2 linked regions of the Aliamphritea ceti genome follow. The protein of the gene in region 1 interacts with the protein of each later gene in a pairwise test. Links are inferred from orthologs where the notes say so. Each region holds a gene or a part of one and is shown on either strand. Other genes may lie near its edges. The genes, in order: OCU49_RS16780 and rlmN.

What was found.
Region 2: the proteins of OCU49_RS16780 (region 1) and rlmN interact in binary tests that used the Escherichia coli proteins (3 or more experiments, as listed by UniProt). The link is inferred for Aliamphritea ceti from one-to-one orthologs.

What each region holds. Positions count from the first base shown.
Region 1 is NZ_AP025282.1:3,664,732-3,677,764, forward strand. Bases 1-2,885 are described here. They hold OCU49_RS16780 (DEAD/DEAH box helicase), read left to right. Parts: upstream 1-685; coding sequence 686-2,086; downstream 2,087-2,885. Other genes in these bases: rapA (RNA polymerase-associated protein RapA), read right to left, coding at 1-446; leuA (2-isopropylmalate synthase), read right to left, coding at 2,195-2,885. In the rest of the region: more of leuA, read right to left, coding at 2,886-3,853; OCU49_RS16790 (Lrp/AsnC family transcriptional regulator), read left to right, coding at 4,145-4,636; OCU49_RS16795 (hypothetical protein), read right to left, coding at 4,701-5,804; OCU49_RS16800 (hypothetical protein), read right to left, coding at 5,908-7,248; OCU49_RS16805 (SPOR domain-containing protein), read right to left, coding at 7,349-9,154; OCU49_RS16810 (TRAP transporter permease), read right to left, coding at 9,510-11,588; OCU49_RS16815 (TAXI family TRAP transporter solute-binding subunit), read right to left, coding at 11,881-12,918. UniProt on the Escherichia coli protein: DEAD-box RNA helicase involved in the assembly of the 50S ribosomal subunit at low temperature. Exhibits RNA-stimulated ATP hydrolysis and RNA unwinding activity. Acts before DeaD.
Region 2 is NZ_AP025282.1:1,212,305-1,217,695, forward strand. The notes cover bases 296-3,090. They hold rlmN (dual-specificity RNA methyltransferase RlmN), read left to right. Parts: upstream 296-1,020; coding sequence 1,021-2,160; downstream 2,161-3,090. Other genes in these bases: iscX (Fe-S cluster assembly protein IscX), read left to right, coding at 296-422; ndk (nucleoside-diphosphate kinase), read left to right, coding at 555-962; pilW (type IV pilus biogenesis/stability protein PilW), read left to right, coding at 2,181-2,942; OCU49_RS05555 (RodZ domain-containing protein), read left to right, coding at 2,939-3,090. Outside these bases: fdx (ISC system 2Fe-2S type ferredoxin), read left to right, coding at 1-204; more of iscX, read left to right, coding at 222-295; more of OCU49_RS05555, read left to right, coding at 3,091-4,024; hisS (histidine--tRNA ligase), read left to right, coding at 4,048-5,313; OCU49_RS05565 (YfgM family protein), read left to right, coding at 5,351-5,391.

The sequences.
Region 1 (13,033 bases):
CCAAAACCCGGTGATTTAACATGCTGATGCTGGTGCTTCAGAGTTTCCAGCCGTAGCTGAAAACGGTTATTCTTTTCAACCTGACCGGCAAATAAGCGGTCATGGGGCTTACTGAAGTGAACCGAGCTATCAAGCTCCAGCTCATCAATACTGTGATCTTCACCTTCGGCATCAAAACCCAGATAGTACACGCCGCCATCTTCTTCTATTACTTCGCTGATGACAATTTCCAATCCCTGGTAGGACTTCACCTGCTCGCCTACCGGATAAATTACCCGACTAAGCGGCGCATTATCAATTGCATAGGTGCGCTCTTCCTGAACGGCAGGGAAACTCATCACGACACGGCGGTTGGCAACATCAACAACAACCCCCAACCCCAGATTTGATTCGGTGTTACTGATCCAGCGCTGACCGGGAATAAACTCTGACAAAGGACGACTCACTATTTTTGAAAATTCTGCGCAGTATAATTTTTGCTTGGCCCAAAACCATTCACACAGCATAGCAGTAAGAACGGCGGGCAGCGCATGATAGGGCTTGTTTCAATGTAGCTCAAGAGGCAAACAGCCCTGTTTAAGTATAAACGCTCCAAGAGTGACACAACGCAGGGAAATTCAGGTGGTCGGCAGCAAAATGGTGTATGCTTGCGGTTTAATTTTCACTGCCCATCTAAGCGAGCACTATGTCCTTTATCGATCTTGATCTGGACCTGGAAATCCTCGGCGCACTGGCCGACAACGACTTCCTCAAGCCTACTGATATTCAGCAACAGGCTATCCCTGCAATTCTGGACGGCCTTGACCTGCTGGCGAGCGCCCCAACCGGCACAGGTAAGACCCTGGCCTTTGTTCTGCCCGGGCTGCAGCACATACTCGATAACGAGCCGGACAGTAGCAGCGCACCGCAGGTTCTGATTCTCAGCCCGACACGGGAACTGGCCAAACAGACATACGAAGTCGTTAAACAGCAAACTGCCAACAGCCATATCAACAGCTGTCTGATTGTTGGTGGCGTGCCATTCGGTATGCAAAAAGGCATGCTCGCAGAACGCATTGATATCATGGTTGCAACACCTGGCCGTCTGCTTGAGCTGAATGCACAGCAATGGCTGGATATGTCCCTTGTAGACATGCTGGTAATAGATGAAGCAGACCGTATGTTGGATATGGGCTTTATTGACAGCGTTAATCAAATTGCCGATGTGTTGCCTCAGTCACGTCAAACACTGATGTTCTCAGCAACACTTGAAAGCGACAAGATTCAGAAGTTTGCCAGCGATTTGCTTAACGAAGACGCCCGCTGTCTTGAGGTCGAGCAGCCACGACACATTCCGGAACATATAAAACACAGCGTTTATCAGGCTGACAACGAAGTACATAAAGATCACCTTCTCAAAGCGCTGGTTAAAAGCCATGAGATTGATCAGGCAATCATCTTTGTAAACACCCGTAAGCAGGTTGATCACTGGGTACATGTTATTCGCGGCCTTGGTATCACCTGTGCTGGTTTACATGGCGACTTACGCCAGAGCGACCGCGGCCAGCGTGTTAAAGACATGCGCCGTAAGCGTATCAAGGTTATGGTTGCGACTGACGTTGCAGGCCGGGGTTTGGATTTGCCCGATATCAATCACGTCATTAATCTGCAATTACCTATGAAAGCCGATGGCTACGTTCATCGCGCAGGTCGCAGCGGTCGTGAAGGCAGCACCGGTTATGTCTGGTCAATTGTTGATGCGCTGGACTGGCCAAGCCTTGGCCGGATAGAACGTTTTATCGGTCAGAAACTCAGCCGGGCAACATACCCGGGGCTAGGATCGAAAAAACCTGAGCCGACTGAAAAGAAAAAGCTCAAAACCAATACAAAAACCAAGACCAAAACTAAGGTCAAGAGCAAGGTCAAAGGCAAAGCCGCCAAGGCAAAAGCTAAGCCAACCAAAAAGCCAAAAACAGGTGCCCGCCCTGCTACTCCAAAACCGGCCGCATCTAAATCTGCAGACAACAAAAAATCAGCGGGTAGCAAACCGGCTACAGCGCGTAAACCTGCTACGAAAAAGCCGGCACGAAAGCCAAAAGCTGATTAACGATTTAGCAGTAGTAAACACAAAAAAACGCCCGGCAGTGCAAACTGCCGGGCGTTTTTATTTGTCTTAATTTGCCTGTCTAAACAGGTTGAGTGTTCTAACCAGGAATCAAGCTGCCTGAGCGACTGCAGCCTGACTACGGCTAAACGCTGATAACAGTGCCTGCATAGTAGCAGCTGAAGTATCTTCCGCGACGGCAACACCGTGGTGTAACTGCTCATCGATCATCACTTCAATACATGCCTGAGCCTGAGCCGCAGTACCAGTACCAATCGCGTGCTGATCAAACTGCTGTACTTCAATACTGCAACTGAACCGTTGGCTCAACGCCTGACATAATGCTTCCAGCGGGCCAGTGCCCTGACCACTGAACTGGCTGTTACCTACACTGAACTGGCCATTTACCTGGTGGTCTTCTGTATGCAGATCATAGCTGCCCAATGCCCATTCAGGATCCACAGCAACAAAGTGCTGGTCGTATAACTCTTTAATCACCGTTGGAGATACTTCAACGCCCGAAGCTTCAGCCTCACCCTGAACCTTCTGGCTCAGTGCACCGTGCATCCACTTAGGTAATTCAATGTTGTAATCACGCTCTAACACCAGCGCTACACCACCTTTGCCGCTCTGGCTGTTAATGCGTACAACAGCTTCATATTCACGGCCAATATCACGCGGATCAATAGGCAAGTAAGCAACATCCCACTTATCCAGACCATTGTCTGTGTGGTAGTTCATTGATTTACGGATAGCATCCTGATGGCTGCCGGAGAAAGCGGTATATACCAATTCGCCAGCCCATGGATGACGGGCAGACACTGGCAACTCTGTGCAGTACTCCACCACTTCAATAATTTCTTTAATGTCCGAAAAATTCAGTTTCGGATCAATACCACGGGAGTAAAGGTTCATTCCCATGGTTACGATATCCATATTACCGGTACGCTCACCATTACCGATCAGCGTACCTTCGATACGGTCTGCACCGGCTAATACACCCAGTTCGGCAGCAGCAACTGCGCAACCACGGTCATTATGAGTATGTAAGCTAATACGGATATGTTCACGCTGACTAACGTTACGGCAGAAATATTCAATCTGATCAGCGAAAACATTTGGTGTCGACATCTCAACAGTCGCCGGCAAGTTAATCACCATTGGCTGACCATTCTCTGGCTGCCATTCAGCGATAACGGCATCACAAACTTCAACCGCATAATCCATTTCGGTGCCGGTAAAACTTTCTGGCGAATACTGGAATTCCCAGTCTGTCTGCGGGTAACGCTCAGCATAGGACTTAACCAGCTTAGCGCCCTGCACCGCAATCGCCTTAATACCTTCACGGGACTTACCAAAGACCTGCTCACGCTGAACAGTAGAAGTAGAGTTATACACGTGAACAATGGCGCGGCGTACACCTTCCAGAGACTCATAAGTACGGGAGATCAAATCTTCACGCGCCTGAGTCAGTACCTGAACAGTTACATCTTCAGGTATACGGTCTTCTTCGATCAGCTTACGGACAAAATCAAAATCCGGCTGTGAAGCCGATGGGAAACCTACTTCGATTTCTTTGAAACCCAGCTTAACCAGCAAATCAAACATGCGGGTTTTCTGATCAACATTCATCGGATTAACCAGTGCCTGATTACCATCCCGAAGATCAACACTGCACCAGTCAGGTGAAACAGTAATTACCTGATTTGGCCAGGTACGGTCGGTTAATGCTAATGGCTCAAAAGCTTTATATTTACGATGGTCAAACATGCTGAGTTCCCAGTGTCATGCCTCGGTAAGGCGAAATTTTTTTAATTCTTGTTAAGTCTGCGAGCGGTGCTTGTGGCAACAGAGGTAGGCAGTTTTTAGGCCCGCCGCCGACCGGGTAAGTCACGTGGCGGGCCTGACCGAAAACAGGGATCGTCCCGTCATTCGATAAGACATAGTGTAAACATTGCTGAGCGCAATTACTGTGCGCAATAACGGTGATTAAAACTAATTGCGCAATTTTTATAAATAAAATACGCTTAATGCATACAAATAATTGCGCGGCAGATAAAAATGCGTACAACCAATATCAGTTTAGACCCGTTTGATATAAAAATATTGCGCGAATTACAGCGTGACGCTAACCAGTCAAATCAAGAACTTGCTGAAAAGGTAGGTCTTACAGCAGCGCCCTGCTCCCGCCGGGTTAAACAGCTGGAAGAATCCGGCGTAATCCAGCAAAAAGTCGTGCGTATCGATGAACGGGCGGTCAATCTGGACCTTATCGCCATCCTGCATATCAGCATGGATAAGCACATCCCGGAACGTTTTGAAGAGTTTGAAGCGACTATTAATCGCTTTCCTGAAGTCATGGAATGTTACCTGATCACCGGACATGACGCGGATTATCAATTAAAAGTCGCGGTACCGGATATGGACCGCTACCACGATATTCTGCTCGGTAAGATCACCCGGATACGGGGCGTGACTGGTGTAAAGTCTGCTTTCATCATGCGTAAGATTGTCGATACAACCTCAGTACCACTGGATTACATCCAGCCCTGAATAAAACTCTATTCACAAAAAAAGGCGGCCCTCAGGCCGCCGTTTTTCTTAACACCTTAAAGCTCTATGATTTAGTCGGTGTATAAATATCCTGCAAAACAGATAACTGGCGAATCCAGCCACCTTCGGCAACAACAGCCGGTAACTGCGATTCCATGCCACGTTTAGCGGCACCATAGCTATCGAACTGATGGCTATAGAGCACAACGTATACAGGCCCCAAAACAGTCACACTGCGATAGTAATCAACCTTGCCTTCAAGACGATTAGCCTGCAAAAACTCAGTCATTGCAGGCTTATCTTTAAACTGTGCCAGCTGCAAAACAAAATTCTGCTTTGGCTGACTAAACAGCCAGTCACTGGTTTTGAGACCTGGCGCTGCAGAAAACCCTGCCGATGCCGGCTGACCAGCAGCTGTCGGGCCATAAAGATTTAACAGTCGCTCTGAAATAGCCGTATATAACACATCAGCTTTTTTATGGCCTGCAGCTTTGCTTCGCTGCGCATACTCCAGCGCCTGGGGCAGATCTGCATCAACCTGCTCACCATTAAAATAAATAGCGGCCAGGTTATACAACGCGTCCGGGTTTTCCTGCACAGCAGCCTTCTGATACCAGCTCAGGCTGGCATCATGGTCTTTACCGGCTAACAAAATTGCCAGTGTAACCTGTGCATCCTGATGACCCGACCGGGCTGCCAAACGCAACCAGCGCTCACCAAGACCTAAGTCTTGTTTTACACCACTGCCCTTCAGCAACATTTGTCCCAGTTTGAACTGGCTTTCAGACATATTGCCAGAAGCCGCCTGCCGGTAATATCCTACTGCCTGAGGTAAGTTTTGCTCTACCCCCCTACCATGTTCATAAGCAACGCCCAGATAATATGCTGCCGGCGTGTAGCCTGCCGCCACGGACTGAGTTAACAGCTCAACAGATTTAATCTGATCGCCGTCACGGCCCAGGCTTTCACCATAGATCCGCCCCATGGCAAACAAACCCTGGGCATCACCGGCATCTGCCAGTTTGGAACAAATCGTGTTGGCCGCAGCATAATCTTCATGGTTCAGGCGATCCAGGCACGCCGGCGCCTGTGGATCATGATCTGCCAGCACCGAAGCAGAGCTAACTGACAACAGTGCACTGAGTAATAAATATTTCTTAGCAAACATCACAATCTCCCTAACCGATACCTACGGCCAAATCCCTGGCCGACAAACCGGAATTTTCTCTGAATAATGACAGCGTTAAACTGACTAAAAAAATACGTTCTGGTTAACTTTCACCGTTCGGTGCGACGTAATCTGCCTGCAAGGTAGAAAAACGCCGGTACCAGACACCCTTCTGAACACCATCAGACAATACCTGACGTGCGATCTCTTTCGACTTAGTTACCGTTTCGTAGTTGCGGTGATACAACAACACGTACACTAACCCTGCCCGGGTGCGGGCCCTATAATAATCAACCTGATTCTGTAAGCTATATTTTTCGATATAACGGCTAATCGCAGCTTTCTCTGTAATCTGTGCTAACTGCATAACAATTCGCTGATCCGGCTGATTCATTAACCATTTTTTATCACGCAATGTAGCGGCTATCTGTTGAGGTGCAGCAGGCTTAGATGCTTTCTTTACTGGCTGTTTGCTAACCTCAGATGCCTTCTTTGCACTTACAGCCTTCTTGGTGCTGACAACCGGTTTAGCCACAACCGCTTTTTTCGCAGCCGTCTGAGCAGTTAATTGTTTATTGGCAGATTTTTCAACAGCCTTCTGTTTAGTAACAGGCTGACTGTTCTGCTGCACAGCCGGCTCTATAGGTTCCGGTGCTGATTCAATAACCGGCGCAGTATTCACAGCCAAAGCATTGGTTTCAGCCAAACGGTCTTCAAGCTTCTCTACTAAGCGTTTACTACTATGCCGACCTAAACTAAAACTTTGTTTCGCCAAACGCAGGGCTTTACCTAAATCAACCTGCTCACCAAGTTTACCTTCAGCGTAAATATCAGCCATCTGATACAGAGCAAAGGCATTGTTCTGTTCTGCTGCCTGCTGATACCAGTGTAATGCCTGCTTATCCTCTGCAGTCGCCTGTAAAATAGCCAGCGTTACCTGAGCATTAGGATCACCACCAATGGCTGACTTTTCCAACCATTCCTGCGCCTGCTGATAGTTGGCAGTAACACCGTCACCTTTCAGCAGCATTACACCTGTTTTTAGCTGACTTTCAATATGACCGGCTTCGGCACCACGCTGATACCAGCTAAAAGCTTCAGGAAGGTTTTGTTCTACAACTTCACCACTTTCATATAAAGCAGCAAGGTTGTAACAGGCTGGACCGTAATCAGCTTCCGCTGCAACTTTCAGCCATACAAGTGCCTGGCTGACATCGGCCTTAGCCCCGCCCAGTCCACGTGCATGTAAATTAGACATTACAAAGCTGGCGACTGCACCACCATCATCCGCTAATGCTTTACAGGCGGGATAAGCACTGGCATAACGGCCATCCTTATACAGTTGCTGACATTTGCTTTCAGCATCATCAGCTGAATAAACAGCAGTACTGCCTGCTGCTACCAGCACGAACATCAGAAAATTGGAAAACTGCTGTTTTATCATCTCATTACCCTGTGCGACCGCCGGCGACGATAGATTCAGTTCAAGAGTTCAGAAAGCGATATACGATACCTATGTGACATCCAGAACGCACATCTTTTTTCTATTCGGCAGGAGGTAATGAACCGGGAGTTCTGTATAACTTTTGCAAAGTACTGTACTGACGAACCCAGTGACTTCGCCGCGCTTTACGGGGCAATTTAGCCAATGCTTTCTTCGCTGCTGCAACAGTTTCGTATTCGCCGTATACCAGAACATAGTAAAGACCTGCATCTCGCTGGGTGCGATAAAAATGCCAACCTTTTACACTTTTCAGACCGGCACGGCGAATGTACTTCTCCATGCCTTCTTTAAACTCACCGTTTGTCAGCTGAATAACATAACGCTCAGCAGGCTGCTTCATCAGCCAGCCATCCGCTTCCATCCCATAAGGGCCAGACTCTTTCTCCATCAAGGGCTCAACGGGTGTAACAACAGGCAATTGCTTAGTAGATTCTTCATCCGCAGCATTCACTGCTTCAACTGAAGTTACAGCCAGCGTAATAGTTTCATTGTCAGTCGGTTTGACTGACTCTGTATCTTCCGTCACAGCACTTACCGCAACCGTGCTGGCACTGGCTGCCGGCGGTGCAGATTCCGTTATTTGTGTCAGCGTATCAGCACTCACCTCAACAGAAGCTAAAGCCAGTAAGGCTTTTGGTTCGTCCGGTGAAGAAGCAACATCTACTACTTCCTGACCGGCCGCGCCATTATCGGCTGACTGTTTTTCTGCTGCAGCAACAAGAATATTTTCCTGGGCAGCCGAAGCAGACGCTTCAGTAGCTGAGTTTTGAGCAACATTTTTTTCAGAATCAGGCACAACGGATGCTGCAGACTCTTCAGACACAGCAGCTACAGTGACAGAAGCATCTGCTGCTTTTGTAAGTTCTAAATCGACAGGACTGTTATTAACAGTTTGTTCTTCAGTAGCATCAAGCCCTGCAGCACTGTCAGCAATTACAAGCTCCGCAATCACTGGCTCTGCACTGACAACCTCTGTACCTTCAGGCTTCAGCTCTGCAACAATTTCAGCCCGTAAAGCTTGGGAAGAATAATTACCAGACTCAATAGCTTCATCCACCAGCGCCAGTGCTTTAGGTAAATCCCGCTCGACACCCTGACCGCTGAAATAAATTAAAGCCAGATTTTGCTTAGCAGATACATTGCCCTGATCAGCCGAACGCTGATACCAGCGCGCACTATCCTGTGGATCAATCTCAGCCAGCATTACGCCCAGCGCCAACTGGGCATTATGATTTCCGGCTTCTGCTGATTTACGAATCCAGTGCTGGGCCTGAACACGGTCAGCTTTAACGCCACGGCCTTCAAAAAACATTGTTCCCAAACGCAACTGTGCATCCGGCAAACCCTGAGCAGCTGCACGTTTATACCAGGCATATGCTTGCTGAATATTCTGTTTAACGCCGTAGCCGCCTTCATACATTGCGCCTAAACTGCGCTGGGCTTTCGCGTGATGGGCCTGAGCGGCCTGAGTATACCAACGGACTGCCTGAGTATTATCCTGCTCCAGCCCCTGACCTAACTGATAAGCCAGGGCCAGTCTGTAAGCGGCCTCAGCATGGCCATTTTCTGCAGCTATTTTATCCCAGAAAATACCACGCTGATCGCCAGCGTCAGTACCTTCCTGATAATAAATTGTCGCCAGAATAAAAGCCGCACGGGCATCATTCTGTTCTGCCAGCCCCTGGCAAGTCTGCTGAGCAGTAACTAAATCACGCTCAGAGTAAGACTGGTAACAATCAGCTTGTTGTGCCGCTTCCAGCGACAAAGGCATTCCACACACCAAAGGAATCATCCATGGAGCGGAAGGCTTAAACATCCGTTGTATAGCAACTTTAATAGCAGCCATTGATCATTTCCGTATTACTGTTCTGTTTGCATCATCAGTGATGATAACCGGTATAAGAATATCTAAGATTGAAAGCGAGCTGTCGGTATAACCGCAGCACAACTTTATTGCAGATAAATCCCTGCTGTGAACTGTTGCTATAAACCAACACATAGAATCAATGTATCAATTATTCATCAACAACTTAGCACAACATCAAAAATCTCTGCAGATGATACCACAACAGGTAAATATAAGGGGAATGGCTGTTTACGACATATGACCAAATAGCCATGACAGGAAAGCTGATTACAAGTAGTGATTCAATAGAAAAAACTGCCCCGCCAGTACGGGACGGAGCAGTTGGACCTGTCTGTCAGTCAGTGCTGACGGACCTGTTTCGACGTGAGTAGATAAAGATGGCAATAAATACTGCAACAGCGCTGAAATTGATAATCAGATTACCGTGAGGCCAGAGCATCGCACCCCCCGCAACACCACTGGTTATACGTAATACCGGGTTTAACGGACTTTCCAGATACCCTTCCATACACCCTACCAGCGCATAAATGCCAAATACCGAGAAAGCAAAAATACTCAGCACCTCAGTGGCGGTACCACCAATGAAAGGCGTATAAGCCAGCAACACCGGCACAATATACAGACCTTTGGCTACCTTCCAGGCAGTAAATCCGGTTGCCATGGGCGGTGTCCGGGCAATCGCCGCCGCAGCAAACGCAGTCAGACATACCGGCGGAGTGACGTTGCTGTCCTGAGAAAGCCAGAAAATAATCATGTGCGCGGAAACCAGCAACATAGCCAACACTTCAGGTGCCAGTGCCTGCTCTAATAACTGGGCTTTAAAATCACCAGGTACCATAGCTAACAGCTGTTGAGCCTGCACTTCAGACATTGGCTCGGCTAACAGTGCAACCTTTTCGGGAGCAATTAACAGAAAGATTGTCCTGGCTGTTTCCGGCAAATTACCTGTCACCAGCAGATCCACCAACTGCATCTCTGCAATCAGGTTATACAGTGCCGGTGCCGATAAGGTCGCCAGTACAATATATGACGCCGTCACCGGCAGCCCCATCCCCAGAATCAGTGACGCTAACGCGACCAGAACCAGAGTAATCATCAGACTGCCACCAGCCCATTCAGCCACCATCAACGAGAAAGTATTACCTATCCCGGTCATCGCAACCACATTCACCACTAATCCCACAGCAACCAGTAACATTGCTGTTGTCGCCATATTCTTAGAACCCTGAGCAAGTGCGTCCAGAACATCCTTAAAGTTCATCGGATGCTTGGATAACCATGAAGCGGCAATCACCGAAATCGTTGAGATACCAGCGGCATAAGTAGGCGTAAAGTTATTTACCAGCAAAGTAACCAGCACCACCAGTGGCAACAAATAATGCCAGCCCTCTTTCAACACCTGGCCAACCGGCCGGGTATCCAGCTCAACAGACTGAGCATGGCTACGCATCGCTTCTACCCGAACAAAAAAGCCTACCGATAGGAAGTAGAGTAACGCCGGTAAAGCTGCCACCGCGATAATGTCCACATAAGGCACCTGAGTGTAAGACGCCATAATAAAAGCACCTGCACCCATTACCGGAGGCATTAACTGTCCGCCGGTCGAAGCGGCAGCCTCAACGCCAGCCGCAAAGCGTGCCGGAAAGCCCGCCCGGCGCATCAGAGGAATGGTAATAACACCGGTAGACACAGTATTGGCAACCGAAGAGCCTGACACAGAGCCCATCAAGCCTGAACCCAGCACTGCCACAAAGCCCGGCCCACCAACAAAGCGGCCTGCGGCACAACGGGATAACTCAATAATGAAATCGCCGGCACCAGACTTCACCAAAAAAGCCCCGAACAGAATAAACATAAAGACGTAAGACCAGGATATTCGGGCTATCTGGCCAAACATTCCCTCGGTGGAGAAATAGCTCCGGTACAGCACCGTCTCCAGTGACAGACCCGGGAAACCAAAAATGCCGTCGATATATGGGCCCCACCAAAACACATACGTCAGGGCAACCACTATCATTGAGGGAATAAACCAGCCTGTGGTTCGCCGCGCCATTTCCAACGCAATAAAAATTGCCGCGATAGAGAACACCCAGTCACTGACCACAAAAGTAACACCGCGGTCATAGAGGGCATCCTCAAAGCCAATCAGGTAGGCTGCACACACCACAGCAGCTAATCCCAATAAACAATCCAGCAGCAAAAACCAGCGCCTGCTGGCAGCCGTTTTCCCCTGCATGACAGGTACCATCAGCGCACAAAGCAAGGCAAAGCCTGCGAAATGAATAGACGCTACCCATAGCTCGGGCAAGGTACCTATTGTATTGAAGTAGATATGCATAATGGCAAAGGCAACACCCAGCCAGTAAATGCTCTTACCAGCGGCAGAGTCGTCCGGCCGCTTGGTCAGCTCCATCGACTGAAGCTTTGCTGCTGTTTCAGCATCCGTTGGCCCAGCAGATTTCTGTTCAGCAACGCCCTGCTCAGCCGTATTGTTTAAGGTACTCATAAGAAAATCCTACGCACGATCACCCGCCTGCTACATTTGCCCAGGGCAAATATCAGAAACCACAGGAATAAGTGTAAATATCGGAGGCCGGCCAGAGCTATCGCCTCTCTGATAACTCTGACCGGTAGGCACTGAGATCCCAGTGCCAGACTGACTGCATCGCTATGTATCGGCGTGCACTCAGTCAGCTAGCAAGATCTCAGTTAGAAACTAAATGCTGTGGGATATCCAGACCCATTTCAGAGTAGAAACGGGCAGCGCCTGGATGCAATGGTACCGGCAAGCCAGCAATCGCTTTTTCCAGTGCCATCGCTTTAGTTGCTTTATGAATACCGTTCAGGAATGGCAGGTTTTCGTAGATAGTTTTGGTCAGCAAATAGACGTCTTCTTCAGATACATCATCGCGTACCGCCAGGAAGTTTGGCTGTGCCATAGTGTTGATGTCTTTTGTCTGTCCAGGATAAGTGTTTGCCGGAATCACGTAACGGGTCCACAACTTGTAGCTGCCGTTCGCTTTGGCGATCTGCTCATCGTTAAAGTCCAGTACTGTCATATCATCGCCCAGCGCAGCGTATGCACGGGTAACTGCACTGGTTGGAACGCCTGAAGGCACGTTCATCCCTTTAATAGAACCGTTCTGTAATGCATCCGCACTTGGACCATAACCCAGATACACCAAATCAAGATTGTCAGCTTTGACGCCTAAACCAGACAGAATCTGACGTCCGGAACCTTCTGTACCGGAGTTCTTCTTACCGATAGAGAATTTATCGTCATCCAGGTTATCCAGATCATCGATAGTGCCGCTTTTCACCAGATCAGACTTAACCACGAACTGTTCAACGTTCTGCCACAACATAGACACTGAACGTAAGTGCTCTTGCGGACCAGAGTTCGCCAGCGCACCTTCACCACTCCATGCCCAGGCACCGTATAAGCCTTGCATGATGGCAAACTGCGCTTCATTTTCACGCAATAATTTTACGTTTTCACCGGAACCGGCAGAGTTGATTGCACCCAGAGAGAATTTGTATTTTGGCTCCAGCTTTACTTTAGTCAGTGTCGCCAGCGCAACACCTACCGGATAATAAGTACCACCGGTTGAAGCAGTTGCCAGAATATAGGAGCGCTTATCTGCAGCAACAGCAGCTGTCGATACACTCGCCATAGTTGCTACGCTTGCAGCCATTCCTAAAGAGATGACCGTTTTCAGAAATGTACGCTTAGTTATGCTCATTGTGATTTCCTTTTAGAATTTTTGTTTTCACATAGCCTTAAGAGCAAAACTGGGGCCAACATTCAAAAAACGCACATAACTAATTGAATATAAATAAAAATACTCAATAAACCTT
Region 2 (5,391 bases), 2.5 Mb from region 1 along the record:
TGCGCTTGTACTACCTGTCATGTGGTTGTTCGTGAGGGCTTTAGCAGCCTGGAAGAGTCTGATGAGTTGGAAGATGATATGCTGGACAAGGCCTGGGGTCTTGAACCGGAATCACGTCTTAGCTGTCAGGCTGTAGTAGGCGAAGAAGATCTGGTTGTAGAAATTCCCAAGTACACTATCAATCAGGTTTCTGAACGCCATTAAGGCGGGAGTGAAAATACATGTCTTTTAAATGGGTAGATATACACGATATTGTCATCGAGCTTGATGAGCAGTATCCGGATACCGATCCGCTGACAGTGAGTTTTCCTGATTTATATGAGTCAGTAATGGCGCTGGAAGGCTTTGATGACGATCCTGATCGCTGTGGCGAAAAGATTCTGGAGGCCATCCAGATGGCCTGGATCGAAGAGCGCGAGTAAGCGCAGTAAGAAAGCCCGCAAAAGCGGGCTTTTTCGTCTTTGTGGATGCTGTTATCTGTCAGATGCATGACGTATAATGGCGCGTTTTTCTAATATCCCTTGTGTCCTAAAATTTAAGAGGATCTATAGCAAATGGCTATCGAACGTACTTTTTCAATCATTAAGCCCGACGCAGTTGCTAAAAACGTTGTTGGTAAGATCGTTTCTCGTTTTGAAGAAGCTGGTCTGAAAGTGGTTGAAATGCAGATGAAATCTTTGTCTCAAGCTGAAGCTGAAGGTTTCTACGCAGAGCATAAAGAACGCCCATTCTTCGGTGATCTGGTTGCTTTCATGACTTCTGGTCCTGTTGTTGTACAGGTTCTGGAAGGTGAAAATGCTGTTGCACTGAACCGCGAGCTGATGGGTGCAACTAACCCACAGGAAGCTGCGGAAGGTACTATCCGTCGCGATTTCGCTGAGTCTATCGATGCGAATGCTGTACACGGTTCTGACGCTCTGGCTTCTGCTGAGCGTGAAATTGCTTACTTCTTCGGTAAGTAATTCCTGTTGGGCCGGAACATTGTGTTTCGGCCCACTGTTTTAAGATGTTAGGTGAGATATGACTGAAGCCACAGAAAAAGTTAATTTACTGGGACATTCGCCACAAAAGCTGGCTGAATATTTTCATAGCATTGGCGAGAAGCCGTTCCGTGCTACCCAGGTATTGAAGTGGATCCATCAGTTTGGTGTCAGCGACTTCGCTGAGATGACTAACATCAGCAAGGCTTTACGGGAAAAGCTGTCAGCAGTGGCAGAAATCCGTGAGCCAGAAGTATTAGTTCAGAATATTTCAAAAGATGGTACCCGTAAGTGGGTCATTAAGCTGGAAGGCGGCTCCTGTGTAGAAGCGGTGTTAATTCCGGAAAATGGCCGTGCGACTTTATGTGTGTCATCGCAAATAGGTTGTTCCCTTGATTGCAGCTTTTGTTCGACAGGCAAGCAGGGATTTAACCGCAATATGAGTGCCGCCGAAATTATTGGGCAGGTACGTGTGGCAATTCGTTCCTTTGGTCCTTTTGATCCGTCTGGTGACCGCCGTGTTACTAACGTGGTATTCATGGGGATGGGCGAACCACTGATGAATTTCGAAAACGTTGTCGATGCTATTCACTTAATGATGGACGACAATGCTTATGGCCTGTCAAAGCGACGTGTGACCCTGAGTACTTCAGGTGTGGTTCCTGCGCTCGATAAGCTTCGTGAAGTAACTGATGTATCTCTGGCTATCTCACTGCATGCTGGTAATAACGCACTGCGTGATGAACTTGTGCCAATTAATAAGAAATATCCGATTGATGAGTTGGTTGCGGCCTGCAACCGCTATATGGATAGCCTCAACGATAAACGTGTAGTTACGGTTGAATATACCTTGATAGAAGGGGTAAATGATCAGCCGTTACATGCCCGTGAGTTAGTTAAAGTATTGAAACGCTTGCCTTGTAAGCTAAATTTGATACCTTTTAATCCTTTTCCTAATTCGGATTATATGCGACCTTCTGAAGATGCTATTCAGGCATTCAAAATGATAGTTGTGAAAGCCGGTATTATCACGACAGTGCGACGTACCCGTGGTGATGATGTTGACGCTGCCTGTGGACAGTTGGTTGGTCAGGTTATGGACCGTACCCGACGCAGCGAGAAATACATTCCATTAACGCCTGCTGATGCGGTACAGGTACAGCAGCCAGTTAAACATTAAGTTTGTCAGGAGACACGCGATTGAAAAGCTGTTTAGTTGTTCTGTTTTCAGTACTGCTCGCAGCTTGCGCGGGTAATACTCCACAGACGTCTGAAAACCTGAATGACAGTGCTGCTGAGGCTTATACACAGTTAGGCATTCAGTATCTTCGTGATGGCGATAATGCTAGTGCAAAGCAAGCATTCCACCGCGCTTCCCAGATAAATCCAAATGCTGAGCTGGCTTATAATGGGCTGGCTATGGTTTTCCAAATGGAACAGGAAGCGAGTCTTGCGGAGTCGTATTTCGAAAAAGCTGTGTCTATCGCTCCCGATAATGCAGTTGTGCACAATAATTACGGAGCTTTCCTGTTTAGTCAGGAGCGTTATGAGCAAGCCTGTAAAGAGCTTGGCAGAGCAACAGAAGATCCTTTTTATGCGCAACGTGCGCAGGCATTTGAAAACTTAGGGCGCTGTTATCAGAACCTTAAGCGTTATCCTGCAGCTGAGAATGCTTTTAAGCGTAGTCTGACATTGAATCCCAACCGACCTGTGGCGTTAATCGAACTGGCTGAAACTTTGTTAACTGAACAGCAGACTGATGAGGCGATTGTGTATTTTGATCGCTTCGGTGAGTTGGTTGATAACCGTCAGGTCGAACATTACGCAAAGAGTCTTTGGTTAGGCATTCGTATCTCCAGAATCAAAAATAATTCGATTAGTGCGGCAACTTATGGTTTGATTCTTAAGAATTTATTCCCAGATTCGCAAGAATACCGTGAGTATAAGGAGTCATCTCGGTGAGTAGAAAAGAATCACAAAATGGCGAAGCGGAACTGCATGAGCTTGTTTTTCCTGTTGATGAGCTGATCCAGGCGCGGGAAGTTAGTGGCCGTTCTCAGGATGATGTGGCTCAGGAGCTGCGTTTGTCGTTGCGATATATACAGGCATTGGAAACAGCAGAGTTTGAACAGCTTCCCAGTATGGTCTTTGCGCGAGGTTATATTCAGAGCTATGCCAAGTTATTAGGCTTAGATGCAGATCGTTATCTGGCTATTTTTGATGAGCTGACTACGCCGGGCGGAAAGCAACGTCGTCGACCAATCAGAGCGATTGGTAAAGTTGATCAGCAAGCGAAGTCTGGTGACTTTGCGGTAAGAATTTTTACCTGGGTTATTTTGCTGGCGCTGATCGGTGTATCTGTCTGGTGGTGGAAAACACAAAGTAATCCTGAATTATTGTCTGACCTATGGCCTGCTGGTGAGGCTGTTCAGGAAATGCCAGCAGAAGGTGATAATTCGCTGCAGTTAAATATCGAAGCTGCACCGGAAGTAGATAGTTTTCCTCCGATAGCAGTTGAGCCTGTCAATGTGCCGGTTACAGATCAGGCTGATGAAGTATTAGCGAATGCTGAGGCTGTACTTGAGCAAGCAGCAGAATCTGTTCGGGATGTTGCAGCGGAAACAGCTGTTGCTGCTGAATCTACAGTCGAGCAGGCTGACGTAACCGTAAATACTGAGCCGGATACGACCATCACCACGCAGACTAATGTTGAGCTTGCGACCGCTCAGGTGGATAAGCCTGCGGAGACTGCTGATACTCAGAATGAAGCTGTTTCAGCAGCAGGTGTATCTGGGGTAGGGCGGTTATTAATCGATTTCGCTGATGATTGCTGGATCAGTGTTAAAGATGTGAATGGTCAGGTATTAGCTATGCGCATCAAGCCGGCAGGTAGTCGTTTGGATGTGTCAGGCCCAGGCCCGTTAAAAATTCAGATTGGTAAAGTTTCTGCTGTTGATACTATTAGTTTTAATGGTAAAGATGTAGATCTGAGTAGTTATACCCGTTTAGATGTGGCAAAGCTTAATTTGCCAGCAAGTGAATAAGTTATCTGTTAGGACTAGTTAAATTGGCAAAAATTAAAGCCATCCGCGGAATGAACGACATTCTGCCGGAGCAGACGCCCGTCTGGCAATTTCTCGAATCTACTGTAAAAAATGTTCTGGCCAGTTATGGATACAGTGAAATCCGTATGCCAATTGTTGAGCAGACTGATTTGTTTAAGCGCTCTATTGGTGAAGTGACAGACATTGTCGAAAAAGAAATGTATACCTTTGAGGATCGCAACGGTGAAAGCCTGACGCTGCGTCCTGAAGGTACAGCCAGTTGTGTCCGTGCTGGTGAAGAGCATGGCTTGCTGTTCAATCAGACACAGCGTTTGTGGTACCAGGGGCCGATGTTCCGTTATGAGAAGCCACAAAAAGGACGTTATCGCCAGTTTCATCAGATTGGCGTAGAAACCTTTGGTATGGCCAGTGCGGATATTGATGCTGAAGTGATTATGCTGAGTGCGCGTCTGTGGAAGCAATTAGGCATTCTGGATGCGGTTACCTTGCAGCTGAATTCGCTGGGTAGCAATGAAGCAAGAGCAGTATTTCGTGCTGATCTGGTTACTTACCTTGAAGCACATAAAGAAGAGTTAGATGAAGACAGTCGTCGTCGGCTTGAGTCTAACCCGCTGCGTATCCTCGACAGTAAAGATGCGAAAACACAGGCTTTGCTGGATAAAGCACCTGTATTGAACGATTACCTTGACGATGACTCCAAGTCTCACTTCGCGGATTTATGTGAAGCATTGGATGCTGCTGGCATTAAGTATGAAATTAATCCGCGTTTGGTTCGCGGTCTGGATTACTACTGTAAAACTGTTTTTGAATGGGTGACTGATAAGCTCGGTGCTCAGGGTACGGTTTGTGCTGGCGGACGTTATGATGGCTTGGTTCAGCAGTTAGGTGGTCGTGCGACACCTGGTGTTGGATTTGCCATGGGTGTTGAGCGTCTTATTTTGTTGTTGGAGACTCTTGAAGTTATTCCTAGTTCACTGCGTCAGCCGTTCGATGTGTATTTAGCCGCTGAGCAAAAAGGCATGCAGTCCCGTTTGGTCGTATTAGCTGATCAGCTGCGTGATGCAGTGCCTGGGTTGCGGATTCAGTTGCACTGTAGCGGTTTGAAAAACATTGCCAGTAAAGCGCGTCAAACAGGAGCTGCCTGGGTGGTTCTTGCGCGTCAGGATGAAGCAGGTTTACTGACAGCAAACCTGTGGTATAACTCCGAGCCGACCTATGATGTTGCTGAGTCGGATATCGCTGCGTTATTGCAGCAACAGCAGGCATAATTTAGTTATTAGCGTTTAGAAAGCATGGGAGTATGTTGTGGCAGAGTTGCGCACAGAAGAAGAACAGGTTGAAGCGTT